DNA from 3 places in the Ruegeria sp. C2 genome. Region 2 is predicted to be linked to each of the others. Evidence: riboswitches for the same ligand, from Rfam matches in the RefSeq annotation. Region 2 holds a riboswitch; each other region holds the start of a gene.

Region 1 (4,637 bases), on a different contig from region 2:
AGGTGGTCCATATCGGACATGGTGAAATGCACCTCGCCCTCATGCGCAATGGCCAGCAAGTGCAGTACCGTGTTGGTCGAACCGCCCATAGCGATGTCGAGGCTCATGGCGTTCTCAAAGGCCTCGAACGTAGCGATCTCGCGTGGCAGGAAGCCTTTTTCGTCCAGATCATAGTGCCGCTTGGTGATCTCGACGATCCGGCGACCGGCCTCAAGGAACAGCTCTTTGCGGTCCGCGTGTGTGGCAAGGGTCGAGCCATTGCCCGGCAGCGCCAGACCCAGCGCCTCGGCCAGACAGTTCATCGAGTTGGCGGTGAACATGCCCGAGCATGACCCACAGGTCGGGCAGGCATTCTCTTCGATGTGCTGAACCTGTTCGTCGGTGAAGCGGTCGTCAGCAGCGGCGACCATCGCATCCACAAGGTCGATCTTTTTGGCATCCAGATCGGCGATATCGATCTTACCAGCCTCCATCGGGCCACCCGAGACAAAGATCGCCGGGATGTTCAGACGCATCGCGGCCATCAGCATACCCGGGGTGATCTTGTCGCAGTTCGAAATGCAGACCATCGCGTCCGCACAATGTGCGTTGACCATGTATTCCACCGAATCCGCGATCACCTCACGTGAGGGCAGCGAATACAGCATCCCGTCATGACCCATGGCGATGCCGTCATCTACCGCGATGGTGTTGAACTCTTTCGCAACGCCACCCGCTGCCTCGACCTCGCGCGCGACCATCTGGCCAAGGTCCTTCAGGTGGACGTGACCGGGCACAAACTGGGTGAACGAGTTTACGATGGCGATGATCGGTTTGCCGAAATCATCGTCGCCCATACCGGTGGCGCGCCACAAACCGCGGGCACCGGCCATGTTGCGGCCATGGGTAGAGGTTCTGGATCGGTACAATGGCATGATGCTGTTTCCCTTTTGCCTCGGGTTGCATGTCTTGGGGTTCGTGCGTTATAGCGCACGTATCACATGTGCGCTATAACGTACAAGAGGATTCGGAAGTTGATGATATGGCACCGGACGACATAACGCTGAAATTACGGGACGTGCGGACGGCGTCCGGGCTGAGCCTGTCGAAGGTGGCTGAAATGACCGGGGTCAGCAAAGCCATGCTGGGCCAGATAGAGCGCGGCGAATCCAGCCCCACCATCGCGACCTTGTGGAAAATCGCCAAAGGCTTCCAGCTACCACTCAGCGCGCTGATCGATACGGCGCTGGGTGACCCGTCGGTTTTCCAGACCGTGACCTTCCCCGGGACCATAGAGGTCAAGATCGTCTTTCCCTTCGACCCCGCCCTAGGGGCCGAGACATTTCACGTCAGCTTGCATCCGAACCAAAGCCACGAATCCCCCGCCCATGCCGCTGGTGTGACCGAGGAGGTGTTTGTGCTTTCAGGTACGCTCGAGATCCTGCGCGATCGGGAATGGGTGTCATTGCAGGCCGGGCAGGGCTTGCGCTTTGCCGCTGATGTCCCCCATGGATACCGCGCGGGTGCAGAGGGTGCCGCATTCCTGAACATGCACCACTACGCCCAGCACAACGAGTATTCTGAAAACGGCAAGGCCCATTTATGATTGCAGTTCTCGACAGCCTCACCATCGTCGACGCTATTGGCTCGTTTGGGGCTTTGATCGTGGTCGCGGCCTATTTTGCGACACAGATGCGGATGATGAATTCTGACGATCTCGCGTTTCCGGTGGTGAACCTCTTGGGATCGGTTCTGATCGTCTATTCGCTGCTCGAGAATTTCAATCTGGCGTCGATGCTGATCGAGGGGTTCTGGATTCTGATCAGCATGATCGGGATCATTCAGTATTTCAGGTTGCGCCGCGCAAAGTAGTGCGCGGCGCAGGATGCTTAGGCTGCGCTGAGAAGGCGCGGCGTGAACAGGCCGAGCTTGTTCTGACCCTTCATGGATTTCGCAACCGCAAGAACGGCAAGATCGGCCAGGGGCTCAATCAGGATAACCATCATGTAAGCGCCGCCAAAGCTGGCCACGGCGGCGATGTTTTCGGCACCGAAACCCTGACCGTAGAACGCCCAGAAGGCCACCCAGAGCACGACACCACCCTGATAGGCGGTCGACAGCGCAAGTGCCTGAGAATACTTGAGGTCAACATAGGCTGTATTCGGCGCAATGATGCGGTTTGCCAGTGCCTGCAAGGCAAACAGAGGCACCAGCAACGTCGTCATGTTCATTCCGAACTGGGGTAGATCGAAGGGTGCCAAGAAAAACCCTTGAACAAAGAGGCCCAGGATCAGGCCAATCGCAGCCGGGGCGGCACCGAACAAAAGAAACAGTGTCGAGCCCAGAATAAAGTGCACCTCTGACACTCCCACCGGGAAATGAGGCAGAACTTCAAAGAATGTGAAAACAAGGCCGGTTGTCAGGGCAGACCGCACTGCAAGGCTTGCAACACCACTGTTTTTGACGCTCTCCCACGCCAGCTTCAGACTATAAAGCCCTGCCCCGGCCGCGGTGGCATAGCTCAGGACAAGTTTGGCGCCGTTTACGACGCCCGGTTCGATATGCATAGTTTGTTCTCCTTACCGTCACACCCGACGGTAGAAACGTGTTGAAATTGGGCGGATGCCCGGTTTGTGCATGGCAGGTCTCCTGACTCGCGGATTAGGATCGATCCCGGCCTTCCCAACCGATCATTTCGGTCAGTGGCCCTGATGGGGCGATACTCCGCTTACAGTTGCGGGGGCAGTTCCGGAATTGACAGGATTTGTCGCACCGGATTCCCTTTTCATCCCTCTGGGGAAACCCCTTTGGGAACCATGTCGCACAGATTTCTGCCACAGAATGCTGTCTGTCAAGCACGCCAAGCATGTGGTTGGAAAAAAACTGTCCCCGCGCGGGTTCTGAACTGCGGCGTGACTTGAACGTTTGGCCGTGCCCATATAGGGAAAATCCAAGCTCGCTCAGGGGAGGCTTTGATGCAGGACGATCCGAAAACTCTCGTATCCACAGACTGGCTGGCCGCGCATCTCAAGGACCCGGATCTGCGGATTCTGGACGGGTCCTGGTATCTGCCCGCGCAGAACCGCGATGCGAAGGCCGAGTATGATGCAGGCCATATCCCCGGTGCACGGTTCTTTGACATTGATGACATTGCCGATCACCGTTCGGACCTGCCGCATATGGCACCTCCGGTCGAGAAATTCATGTCCCGCCTGCGGGCGATGGGGGTGGGCGACGGCCATCAGGTCGTGGTCTATGACGGGGCCGGGCTGATGTCTGCCGCACGCGTCTGGTGGCTGTTCCGTTTGATGGGTCAGGACAATATTGCCGTTCTGGATGGGGGACTGCCGAAATGGCAGGCCGAAGGTCGCGAGATTGAGGACCTGCCGCCCGTCGTTCGCGATCGCCACATGACCGTTCGCGTACAAAACCATCTGGTACGTGACGTGACGCAGGTTTCAGCTGCGGCCAAGCTGAACGATCATGAGATCATCGATGCGCGCTCGACCGACCGCTTTGCCGGAACCGCGCCAGAACCACGCGAAGGTTTGCGCTCGGGTCATATTCCAGGCTCTCGCAATGTGCCCTTTGGCACGCTGCTGAACGCAAATGGCACCATGAAGTCGCCGGAAGAGTGCCGCGCCATATTCGAGGCCGCAGGTGTAGATCTGTCGAAGCCCGCAATCACATCCTGCGGCTCGGGCGTCACGGCTGCGATCCTCAGCCTCGCGCTTGAACGCATGGGTAAAAAAGATCATTCGCTTTATGACGGCTCCTGGGCTGAATGGGGTGCCTTCCCAACCCTGCCCGTCGCAACCGGAGAGAACTGATGTTCGAGAACCTCAAGCCACAGCCAGCCGATAAGATTCTGGCGCTGATGCAGATGTATCGCGATGACCCGCGCGATCAGAAAATTGACCTGGGGGTTGGCGTTTATAAAAACGCTGAGGGCATCACCCCGGTCATGCGCGCCGTAAAAGCGGCTGAAAAGCGCATTCTGGAAGAGCAGGAGACCAAGGCCTATACCGGTTTGGCCGGTGACCCAGCCTATGCCGATGCCATGATTGGTCTGATTCTGGGTACATCGGTCCCGCGCGCCAACATCGCCGCCGTGGCGACACCGGGCGGCACCGGTGCTTGTCGTCAGGCGTTTGAGATGATCCGCATGGCCAATCCGTCGGCCCGTGTTTTTGTGTCGAACCCGACCTGGCCGAACCATCTGTCGATCCTGAACTATCTGGGGATCGAGACGGTCCAGTATCGTTATTTCGACGGTGAAACCCGCGGCGTCGATTTCGACGGCATGATCGAGGACCTGAAAACCGCCAATGCGGGCGACGTGGTTCTGTTGCACGGCTGCTGTCACAACCCGACCGGAGCCAACCTGAACATGGTGCAGTGGCAGGAGGTTGTGAACCTGATCAACGAGCGTGGCCTCGTGGCGATGATCGATATCGCCTATCAGGGCTTCGGCGACGGCCTTGAGGAGGATGCTCAGGCGACCCGTCTGGTTGCCTCGTCGGTCAAGCGCTGCCTGATCGCGGCGTCCTGCTCGAAGAACTTCGGCGTCTACCGCGAACGGACCGGCCTATTGATGGCGATCAGCGACGATGTGGCGCAAACGGCTCTGAACCAATCGACACTAGCTTTCCTGAACC
Region 2 (4,637 bases):
AGAGCGACTTGATCGTGCGCCGCACGGTTTCCTCAGAGACCCCTAGTGTTTTGGCCAGTTCCGAGTTTCGGGCTGTCCCGCCCAGACGACGGAGAACATCCAGAAGTTCAAGCTCACGATGGGTGTGCGGGCTGCGGGTTTTCACTGGACGCTCCGTATTTCCCAAATTTACCCAAACAAAGACACGGAATGCGGTCAGTGATCAACCCGAAACAGGCCGACCGCTGCAAGCGGCCGACTTGGTTTGGCTCAATGACAACAGACAGGCTTACGGCGCAGCGCGGTTTTGCGGAATGACCTCATAGCCGGGCTCTTCGGGTTCATCATCCAGCATTTCGGGTGGAAAGCCCGGTGCTTGAATCTCAAGTCCGGTCGCATCTTCGAGGCGTTTGATGATGTTCGGGGACAACTCGCGCTCGCCGTAGCGTGCGATGCCGTCTTCGAATATCTTGATCATCACCGGATTCACCTCAAGGGGGACACCGGCGCGGTCGGCAACCTCCTGAAACAGGCCGATATCCTTTTTCACCAGGTCCATGGTGAACGAGATATCGCGTGAACCGTTCAAGATGACCTGGCTTTCGGTTTCGTGCACGAACGAGGTGCCCGACGAAATCTTGATCGCCTCATAGGTGGTTCCAAGATCCATTCCAGCTGCTTTGGCGGTCACCAAAGCCTCGGCGCAGGTGATCAGGTTAGCGGTGGCCAGATAGTTGGTCAGCACTTTCAGCACCGAGGCCGACCCCAGTTCACCTGTGTGCAGAATGCGCCGCCCCATGGTCGTCAGGAAGGGCATAATACGCTCGAACGTTTCGCGGTCACAGCCAGCGAAGATCGAGATATTGCCCGTCGCAGCCCGGTGACATCCGCCTGAAACCGGACAATCCACCGCTGCGCCGCCTTGTTCGATGACCATGGCACCAAGGCGTTTGACCTCAGCCTCATCGGTGGTCGACATCTCCATCCAGATTTTGCCGGGGCCGACCTCGGGCAACATCTCTTGCATCACGGCGTCCGAGGCGGCGGGTGAAGGCAAGCAAGTGATCACCGCGTCGCAATCACGCATCAACTGCGCCGGACTTTCAGCGGCTTTGGCACCCTCGGTGACAAATCGGGTCACCTGATCCGGGTTCAGGTCATGAACCGTCAAATCGATTCCGTTACGCAGCAGCGATCCCGAGAGCTTGCCCCCAACATTTCCCAGCCCGATAAACCCTACTTTCATGCGCCGCATCCTCCTGTTCGCGTCTTGTGATCCATGCCAACACGTCACCACAGATGGATCATGCCGCCCAGCGACCTCGACAGGTCGCTTTTTACCTGCTTCCTCGCTGATCATCGCGACTCGCTTGACAAGCAGCCCAAGCGTGCCGCATGTCCCTTTCGTTGGTGTCTGCGTGCGCAGATGAAAAGGGAATGCGTCAGCGGGTTTTCCGTCAAACGCAGCCGCCCCCGCGACCGTGAACGGAGAGGGTGCCCAAGCCACTGGCCGCAAGGCCGGGAAGGCGGGACATCCGACAGAGGCCCGCCTCTGACATCCGCAAGCCGGGAGACCTGCCAACGCCCGAGATTTAAACCGGACGGGGTGTTCCGGTGTCGGGTCAAAAGCGACCCGCATGAAACCCCGTCCCCCACGAAGAGGATTTGGGGGGATGAGAGACATGACCGAGACCGCTCCGGTCGAGCTGCTGGTTTGCACCACCTGCCGTCGCGGGCTGCCTGTCGAAGATGATGCGCAGCGCCCCGGTGCACTTCTGCACAAGGCGCTTGAGCAGGCCGATCTGCCCGAAGGGATCACCTTGAAAGCCGTGGAATGCTTGTCGAACTGCGATGAGGGCTGTTCCATCGTCTTGCGCGGGGGGCCGGATCGCTGGACCTTCGTGTATGAACACCTCAACGAAACCGACCACGTCGACATGATCGTGGAGGGTGCCACCAAATACCTCGCGACCGAGGATGGTCTGGTCAAATGGCGCGAACGCCCCGAACATTTCCGCAAAAACTGTGCGGCCCGTATTCCCCCGATTGGAGCCCTGAAATGAGCAACCTTGAGAAACTTCCCGTCACTGTGATCACCGGCTTTCTGGGCTCGGGCAAGACAACGCTGGTGCGCCACCTGATGCAGAACCCGCAGGGCAAGCGTCTGGCCGTGGTGGTCAACGAATTCGGCGATGTTGGCGTTGATGGCGATATCCTGAAATCCTGCGCGATCCCCGATTGTCCGGCGGAAAACATCATGGAACTGGCCAATGGCTGTATCTGCTGCACCGTGGCGGACGATTTCATCCCGACCATCGAAGCGCTGATGGCGCTGGAGCCGCGCCCTGATCACATCCTGATCGAAACCAGCGGTCTGGCGCTGCCGAAACCGCTGCTAAAGGCCTTCGACTGGCCTGATATCCGTTCGAAAATCACCGTCGATGGCGTCATCGCACTGGCCGATGCCGAGGCGGTCGCTGCCGGTCGCTTTGCCCCGAATGTCGAGGTGGTGGATGCCCAGCGCATGGCCGATGACTCGATTGATCATGAAACGCCGCTGTCCGAGGTGTTCGAAGATCAGATTTCCTGCGCCGATATCATCCTGCTGACCAAGCCCGATCTGGCCGGCCCCGAAGGTGTCGCCAAGGCCAAAGAGGTCATCGCTGCAGAGGCCCCGCGCCCCCTGCCCGTTGTTGAAGTTGCCGAGGGCGTCGTTGACGTCCGTGTCGTGTTGGGTCTGGAAGCCGCCGCCGAGGATGACATGGACGCGCGTCCCAGCCATCACGACGGTCATCACGACCACGAACATGACGATTTCGAAAGCATCATCGTCGAGTTGCCCGAACAGAGCGATCCGCTCGATCTGGTGGCGAAAATCGAACGTCTGGCCAAAGAACTGAACATCCTGCGCGTCAAAGGCTATGCCGCCGTTCAGGGCAAGCCCATGCGCCTGCTGGTTCAGGCCGTCGGTGCGCGCGTGCGCCATCAGTATGACCGCCCTTGGGAACCAGGCGAGGAACGCCGCTCGCGTCTGGTGGTGATCGCCGAGCATGACGATATCAAAGAGACCGAAATCCGCGATATCCTCGTGGGTGTGACCGAGGCTGCCGAGTAAAGCCATGCACGTCGTCTTCCGCGAAAGCCACGGGTTAGAGGAAACGGAAACCCCGACCGATCTGGGCCAAAGCCCGGCGGATTTGGTGGTGCTGTCCTTTTCCGACAGCGACCTTGGCGCATTCGCGGCAGGCTGGCATCGCGGTGGCGGCCCCGAAGGGCGGATGCCGACGATGCGGTTGGCCAACCTGACGGCGCTGAAACACCCTCTGTCCGTTGACACCTATGTGGAACAGACGTTGGAGGGGGCCAAGGGCATACTGATCCGTCTGATCGGTGGGGTGCCCTATTGGGCGTACGGCTTGCAGCAGGTTCTGGCGCTGGCGCAGGCCAAAGGGATTGCACTGGCCGTGCTGCCCGCAGACGGTCGCGAGGATACGCGGCTGGATGATTACTCTACCCTGCCCGTCTCGACCCTGCGGCGGCTGGCGCATCTGTGCGACACCGGCGGAGAGGTCGCGGCACAGGCGGCGCTTGCTCAAATGGCGCTGGCGGCGGGACTTTACGCCGGGCCGGTCATGGGTGCCAAGACGCTACCCGAATGCGGCGCATGGTGCCCGGATCGCGGTGTAATCCCAGCGGAAAAAGCGTTCACAGGTGACGCGAAACGCATCCTCGTCACCTTTTACCGCGCTTACCTGACCTCGGCGGACACCGCCCCGGTCGCAGCCTTGATCCGCAGCCTGCGTGCCCGCGGATATGACGCTGTTGGTCTGTTCGCTCCATCTCTGAAAGCGCCCGCTGCCGCCGACTGGCTGCGGGATCAAGTCGTTGCGCTAAGCCCGTCCGCGATCATCAATGCCACTTCGTTCTCGGGCAAAGGCGCATCGGGCACCTCTCCGCTCGATGCAGCGGGTGTGCCGGTATTTCAGGTCGCTCTGGCCACCTCGCGCCGCAAGGCGTGGGCCGAAGCCGAACGTGGGCTTTCGCCCGCCGACCTCGCCATGCATGTGGTTCTGCCCGAGGTAGACGGGCGTATCTCGGCAGGCATCGCCTCGTTTAAGGAACCGGGAAAGCGCGACCCGCACCTTGAGTATTCCCGTTTTGCCCATCGGGCTGAACCTGAACGGATCGAAGCAATCATTGATCGTGTGATTGGTTGGCTGAACCTCGACGATAAACCCAAGGCGGATCAAGTGCCCGCGCTGGTGCTGTCCACTTATCCCGGCAAGGATTGGCAAATGGCCCATGCGGTTGGGTTGGACGCGCTGGCCTCTGCCGAGGCGATGCTGTCCGACTTGCAGGCCGAGGGTTATGATACCGCGCCTGCCGAACCGATTGGCGAAACGCTGTTAGAAGCTCGGATTTCGTGGCCGCTGACTAACTATCAAACCACGCTGGCGGACCTGCCCGACCAACTGCGCACCGATCTGCAAACCGTCTGGGGCAAGCCCGAGGACGACCCAACCTTCACTGATGGCGCGTTCCATTTCACTGCCATGCGGCGGGGCCAAGCTCTGATCGCGTTGCAACCGGAACGCGGCACGCCCGAACTGCGGGATGACGACTACCACGACCTGTCGCGCACCCCGCGTCACAGCTAT
Region 3 (4,637 bases), on a different contig from region 2:
TCCAGCCCGACACAAGCGCTTCGGCCTTGTCCTCGACATGCATGACCTTGCCCAGACGCAAAACATCGTCGAACAGCAGGTTCATGCTGGCTTCGGGGCGATCCTTGTCCAGATGGACGCAGCTTTCGGTCAGGATCATAGTCCTGATGCCGAATGGCTCCAGTGTGCCGGGGGTCACATCTCCGCCCGGCTTCATACCGTAATACCAACCGGCAAAGAACAGGTCAGGTTCGACCGCAACAAGATTTTCGACAGTCGGGTATTTCGGCGCGAGTTCAGGGATATCGCCGCGCAGCGTGTCGAACTCGGGGCTGGTCTTATACCATCCGGTGATGCCGGTCAGACCGACGATCTTGTCCTGCAGACCCAGCGCAAAGGCCATGTCGGTCATATTCATATCATGCACGACCAGACGTTCTGGCGCGGCATCAAAGACAAGCGGCTCACCGCAATTGTCAACCGTCACCTCTTGCGCAGCGGCGCCGCTTGCCATGGCAGTGACCAGCGCCACGGACCAGATTTGCTTCATTGATAGTCTCCTGAGTTTATGTGGAAAGCGTTGTTCTTCGGATGTCCAGAACGGGGATCATGCGGCCTTCGTGATGAAAGCGCAGGTAATCGACACCGAAGGTTTCGCGCACACGTTCCGATGTCAGTACCTCGTCGACCGAACCAAACCCGGTCAGGCGCGTGGATTTCATCAGAGCAACGTGGGTGGCGAATTCAGGGATCATGACCAAATCATGCACGATCATGACGACAGTAATACCCAGATCAGCGACCAGAGACAGCATCCGCCCCTTCGCATCGGGATCCAAATGATTGGTCGGCTCGTCAAGAAACAGCAAAGTCGGGTTCTGTGCCAGCGCCCGAGCGATATGCGCGCGCTGACGCTCACCACCCGACAGTTGGGCCATCTTCTTGTCAGCCAGCGCGCCAAGGCCCGTAATCTCCAATATACGGCTGAGTTCCTGCGCGTGTTCACCTGCAGATCGGTCCGCGCGGATCGGAATCTGTCCAAGCGCCACATAATCCCGCAGCGACAAGCGCCCGTCAGGCATCTCTTGCTGACTGACCACCGCGATCATCCGAGCACGCTCTTTTGCCGAGAGTTGCTTGAGGCTGCGCCCCTTGAGCAAAACATCCCCTAGTGCCAGCCCTTCCGCCCCACACAGCAAATTCAGCAGTGTGGTTTTACCTGCACCGTTGGGGCCCGCGATTGCCAGTATTGACCCTTCGGACAGCTCAAAGGATACGCCTTGCAGCAGTATGTCCCCATTCAAGGCATAATATTCGAGATCCGAAGCCACCAGAAACGGCTGGACGGTCATATCGAAACCTCCTGACTGATCGGGGGCATGCGAGACAAGGTTTTGGTGTAAAGGGCACGCGGACGCTCGCTGGCCTTGGTCCAGCCATCCGGGCTCTGTTGATATTGATGGGCAAACTCGGCCAGGGCTTCGACGTCAATCAATGTCTGGATATCACCAAATAGATACTGCGCCTTGCCGACCGCTTGAAAGCCTACGGTCACGGGATGCGCGCATCCTGCCATGCAATCGACAGCCCGGATCGCAAAATGCTCGGGCAGCTTCGATTGAAGCGTATCATGCACTCCATCCACTGATTGCGCGGCCGCACAGGTCGAACAGATCAGAACAAAATGATCAGGTGCGCCAGGCATATAACCCTCCGCCTCTGCCCAAACGCAGTGCGAAGGTGCTGATTACAGAAACACGTGTATCACGTGCCATCAAAGCCTCCTTCCAGGACGCCCCGCCCCGGCTTGGTTGAACAACTGATGGCAGGTCTCCTGACTCGCGGGTCGGTGCTTGGCCATCCTTCCCGACCCTTGGGGCCAGTGGCTGTTTGGCTTCGCTCGCCGCTTACAGTTGCGGGGGCAGTTACGGGTTTGGCCAGTGTAGACCGCACCGTATTCCCTTTTCATCCCACGGGCGCACCCTTGGGAACCATCACCGGATTCAGTGCCTGAGATCGATGAATGCGTCAATACGAAAGTTATCACGCGTTACCGGTCGGCCGGACACAATCGCGCCACCCGCTCTTTCACGTCTCGGTTGGATTGGATAAGAGGGATCAACCCCTGCAAAGATGCGCGGGACAAACCCTCAGCGCTAAACAATCAGGAGCCCGCTCATGCCGTATCACCGCCTCGCTCTGGTAGCTGTGCTGGCAATTTCATCAACAAATTCGGCGCTGGCGCAATCTGCTGACGACAACCCCTCGGAACTGTTGCTGGAGCTCAATACCGTGCAAAAGGTGAACGGCGCCTGCCGCTTGACCTTTCTGGTTCAGAACGAAACCGGAAGCGATATCGAGAAGGCAGCTTTTGAGACCGTCATTTTCGACAGCTCGGGCCGTGTCGTTACGCTTTCTCTGTTCGATTTTCGGGATCTGCCGGCAGACCGTCCGCGCGTGCGTCAGTTCGGCCTGCCCGATCTCAACTGCGACTCGATCGGGCGCGTTCTGATCAATGGCGCAAACAGCTGCGTTGTCGACGGCTCAGAAAGCGATATCTGTGCAACAGGACTGAACCTTACCAGCCGGATAGATGTGGAGCTTTTGGGATGAACGCGCTTGAAGCATTGCGCCAGATCGTGGCTCTGGGCGGGCCAGTGGTGGCCATTCTGATCGTGATGTCAGTGCTGGCTCTGGCCGTCACGCTTTACAAACTGTGGCAATTCACCGTGACCGGAGTTGGACGACATCGGGTGCTGTCCCAGGCCCTGACGGCATGGGATGCCGGGGATCATCAGACTGCACGCGCGCGATTGGCGAAAAGCCACAGTTATCTGGCCCCATTGGTCGGTGCAGCCATGGATGCGCCCGATCTACCCGGTCTCGATGATCGTCTGGATGCTGAAGCCGGATTGGCCCTGGCAGGGCTGGAGCGCGGTTTTCGCCTTCTTGACACCGTTGCCCAACTCGCGCCTTTGCTGGGGCTGTTCGGGACCGTTCTGGGTATGATCGAAGCGTTCCAAAGCCTGCAACAGGCAGGCAGCTCCATTGACCCGTCGCTGCTTGCGGGTGGCATCTGGGTGGCGCTGATCACCACCGCCGTGGGGCTGGCGGTTGCGATGCCGACCTCAATGGTTCTGTCATGGTTCGAAAGCCGCACCGCGCGCGAGCGGGTCTTTGCAGACAAAGCACTGCGGACCGTGTTGGTACCAGGTCAGCTGGCCAAAGAAGCCGAGGCCATTTCAGCCGTGCCGGAACATGCGTAACCGGGCGCCATTTGTCCGGCGGACCCTGTCGATGACGCCACTCATCGATGTGATCTTTCTGCTTTTGCTGTTCTTCATGCTGACCTCGACCTTCTCAAAATTCGGCGAGATCGAGCTGAGCAGCACGACTGGCGGAACCGCGCAAACCAGCGAACCGTCTGAGCGGGTCTTTCTACAGCTCGGTGCGGAACGTCTTGTGTTGAACGGCACGGCGATAACCTTGGACGATCTCGCGACCGAGATCGAAACCGGGCAGGTGCTCGTCAGCCTCGATACCGATGTCACGGCCCAACGCCTGACGGATCTGTTGGTTCGGCTGCGCGGGCGCGAGGGGCTCAGCGTTCTGGTGCTGGAGTGAGCCGATGATCCGCCAGACCGCCCCCCGCCGAAAACGCGATTCAACGATAGCTTTGATCAACGTCGTCTTTCTGATGCTGATCTTCTTTCTGATCACCGGTACCATCGCACCACCACTGGACCCTGACCTCGACCTTGTGGACACGTCAGAGCTCGAAGGGCGCGAACCGCCCGACGCGCTGGTTCTGCACAAGGATGGAACGCTGAGCTTTCGCGGAACACCTACCGATGCCGAGACCTTCATGGCCGATCATGATGAAGGGCCGGTACGGATCGTTCCGGATCGTGATGCTCCGGGTGCGCGCCTGATCGAAGTCACGGGCCTGCTGCGCCGCAATGGTGCGCCTTCCGTGTTTCTGGTCACAAAACGGACACTGGAATGATCCGGGGGTCGGTCATAGTTGCCGCGCTGGCCATTCTGGTGTCGCTGATTTTGCACGTTCTCGGCCTCAGCATGACTGCATCTGTTGAACCGGGTGAACCTGCCGCACAAGGCAATTCCGACGTGGTGGACCTGAGCAACAGCTTCGAAGATCTTGCGGAGACGCCCAGCGATCCAGTGGAACCCGAACCTGCCGAAACCCCAGAACCGGAAGCAGCCGAAATCCCCACCAGCGAAGCACTGGTTGCGTCCGACGATCCGCAACGCGTTTTTGCCCCCGATTTCGGCGAAGCTGAAACGGTTCAGCCGGAGGTGATCGAACCGCAGGACGCCGAACCGGCTGATCCCCCAGACAGCGAAGAACCTGCGCGCGCTGATGCCGAGACTGCAGAGCCGACTTCTATTGATGAGGTTGCTGAAATCCCGCAAGGCGAACCGGCCACGGAACCAGAGCTGGCAGAGGCCGAAGCGCCCGCCCCCCCGGTCATCGCTGCGCTGGAGCCGGAGGAGGAGGCGGATCTTGCGGCTTCAGAGCAGGCAGTAACCGAGTCCATCCGTCCACGCCTACCTGATCGCACACCCAGCGAAGCGCCTGAAGGCGCGGCCGACAGCTCGGACCAATTCGCCGAGTTACGCTTTCCACAACAGCTCAT

Evidence for each region. A riboswitch is a leader RNA that binds a small molecule or an ion and turns the genes downstream of it on or off. The one in region 2 is predicted to bind cobalamin.
Region 1: it holds a riboswitch for cobalamin, as region 2 does, so the genes downstream of both, ACR0IV_RS09950 (energy-coupling factor ABC transporter permease) here and ACR0IV_RS07055 (DUF1636 family protein) in region 2, are expected to answer to the same signal.
Region 3: it holds a riboswitch for cobalamin, as region 2 does, so the genes downstream of both, ACR0IV_RS13125 (DUF1636 family protein) here and ACR0IV_RS07055 (DUF1636 family protein) in region 2, are expected to answer to the same signal.

Annotation. Positions count from the first base shown of each region.
Region 1 covers NZ_JBQFRZ010000002.1:47,249-51,885, forward strand. Annotated here, with positions in the region: gene ilvD (dihydroxy-acid dehydratase) at 1-914, opposite strand, end outside; gene ACR0IV_RS09940 (helix-turn-helix domain-containing protein) at 1,022-1,585, shown strand; gene ACR0IV_RS09945 (CBU_0592 family membrane protein) at 1,582-1,851, shown strand; gene ACR0IV_RS09950 (energy-coupling factor ABC transporter permease) at 1,869-2,546, opposite strand; cobalamin riboswitch at 2,602-2,813, opposite strand; gene sseA (3-mercaptopyruvate sulfurtransferase) at 2,955-3,809, shown strand; gene ACR0IV_RS09960 (amino acid aminotransferase) at 3,809-4,637, shown strand, end outside.
Region 2 covers NZ_JBQFRZ010000001.1:1,382,600-1,387,236, forward strand. Annotated here, with positions in the region: gene ACR0IV_RS07045 (DeoR/GlpR family DNA-binding transcription regulator) at 1-145, opposite strand, end outside; gene ACR0IV_RS07050 (NAD(P)-dependent oxidoreductase) at 269-1,339, opposite strand; cobalamin riboswitch at 1,371-1,576, shown strand; gene ACR0IV_RS07055 (DUF1636 family protein) at 1,662-2,042, shown strand; gene cobW (cobalamin biosynthesis protein CobW) at 2,039-3,094, shown strand; gene cobN (cobaltochelatase subunit CobN) at 3,099-4,637, shown strand, end outside.
Region 3 covers NZ_JBQFRZ010000003.1:182,152-186,788, reverse strand. Annotated here, with positions in the region: gene ACR0IV_RS13135 (ABC transporter substrate-binding protein) at 1-529, opposite strand, end outside; gene ACR0IV_RS13130 (ABC transporter ATP-binding protein) at 546-1,331, opposite strand; gene ACR0IV_RS13125 (DUF1636 family protein) at 1,328-1,684, opposite strand; cobalamin riboswitch at 1,787-1,990, opposite strand; gene ACR0IV_RS13120 (hypothetical protein) at 2,158-2,592, shown strand; gene ACR0IV_RS13115 (MotA/TolQ/ExbB proton channel family protein) at 2,589-3,245, shown strand; gene ACR0IV_RS13110 (ExbD/TolR family protein) at 3,277-3,603, shown strand; gene ACR0IV_RS13105 (ExbD/TolR family protein) at 3,608-3,985, shown strand; gene ACR0IV_RS13100 (energy transducer TonB family protein) at 3,982-4,637, shown strand, end outside.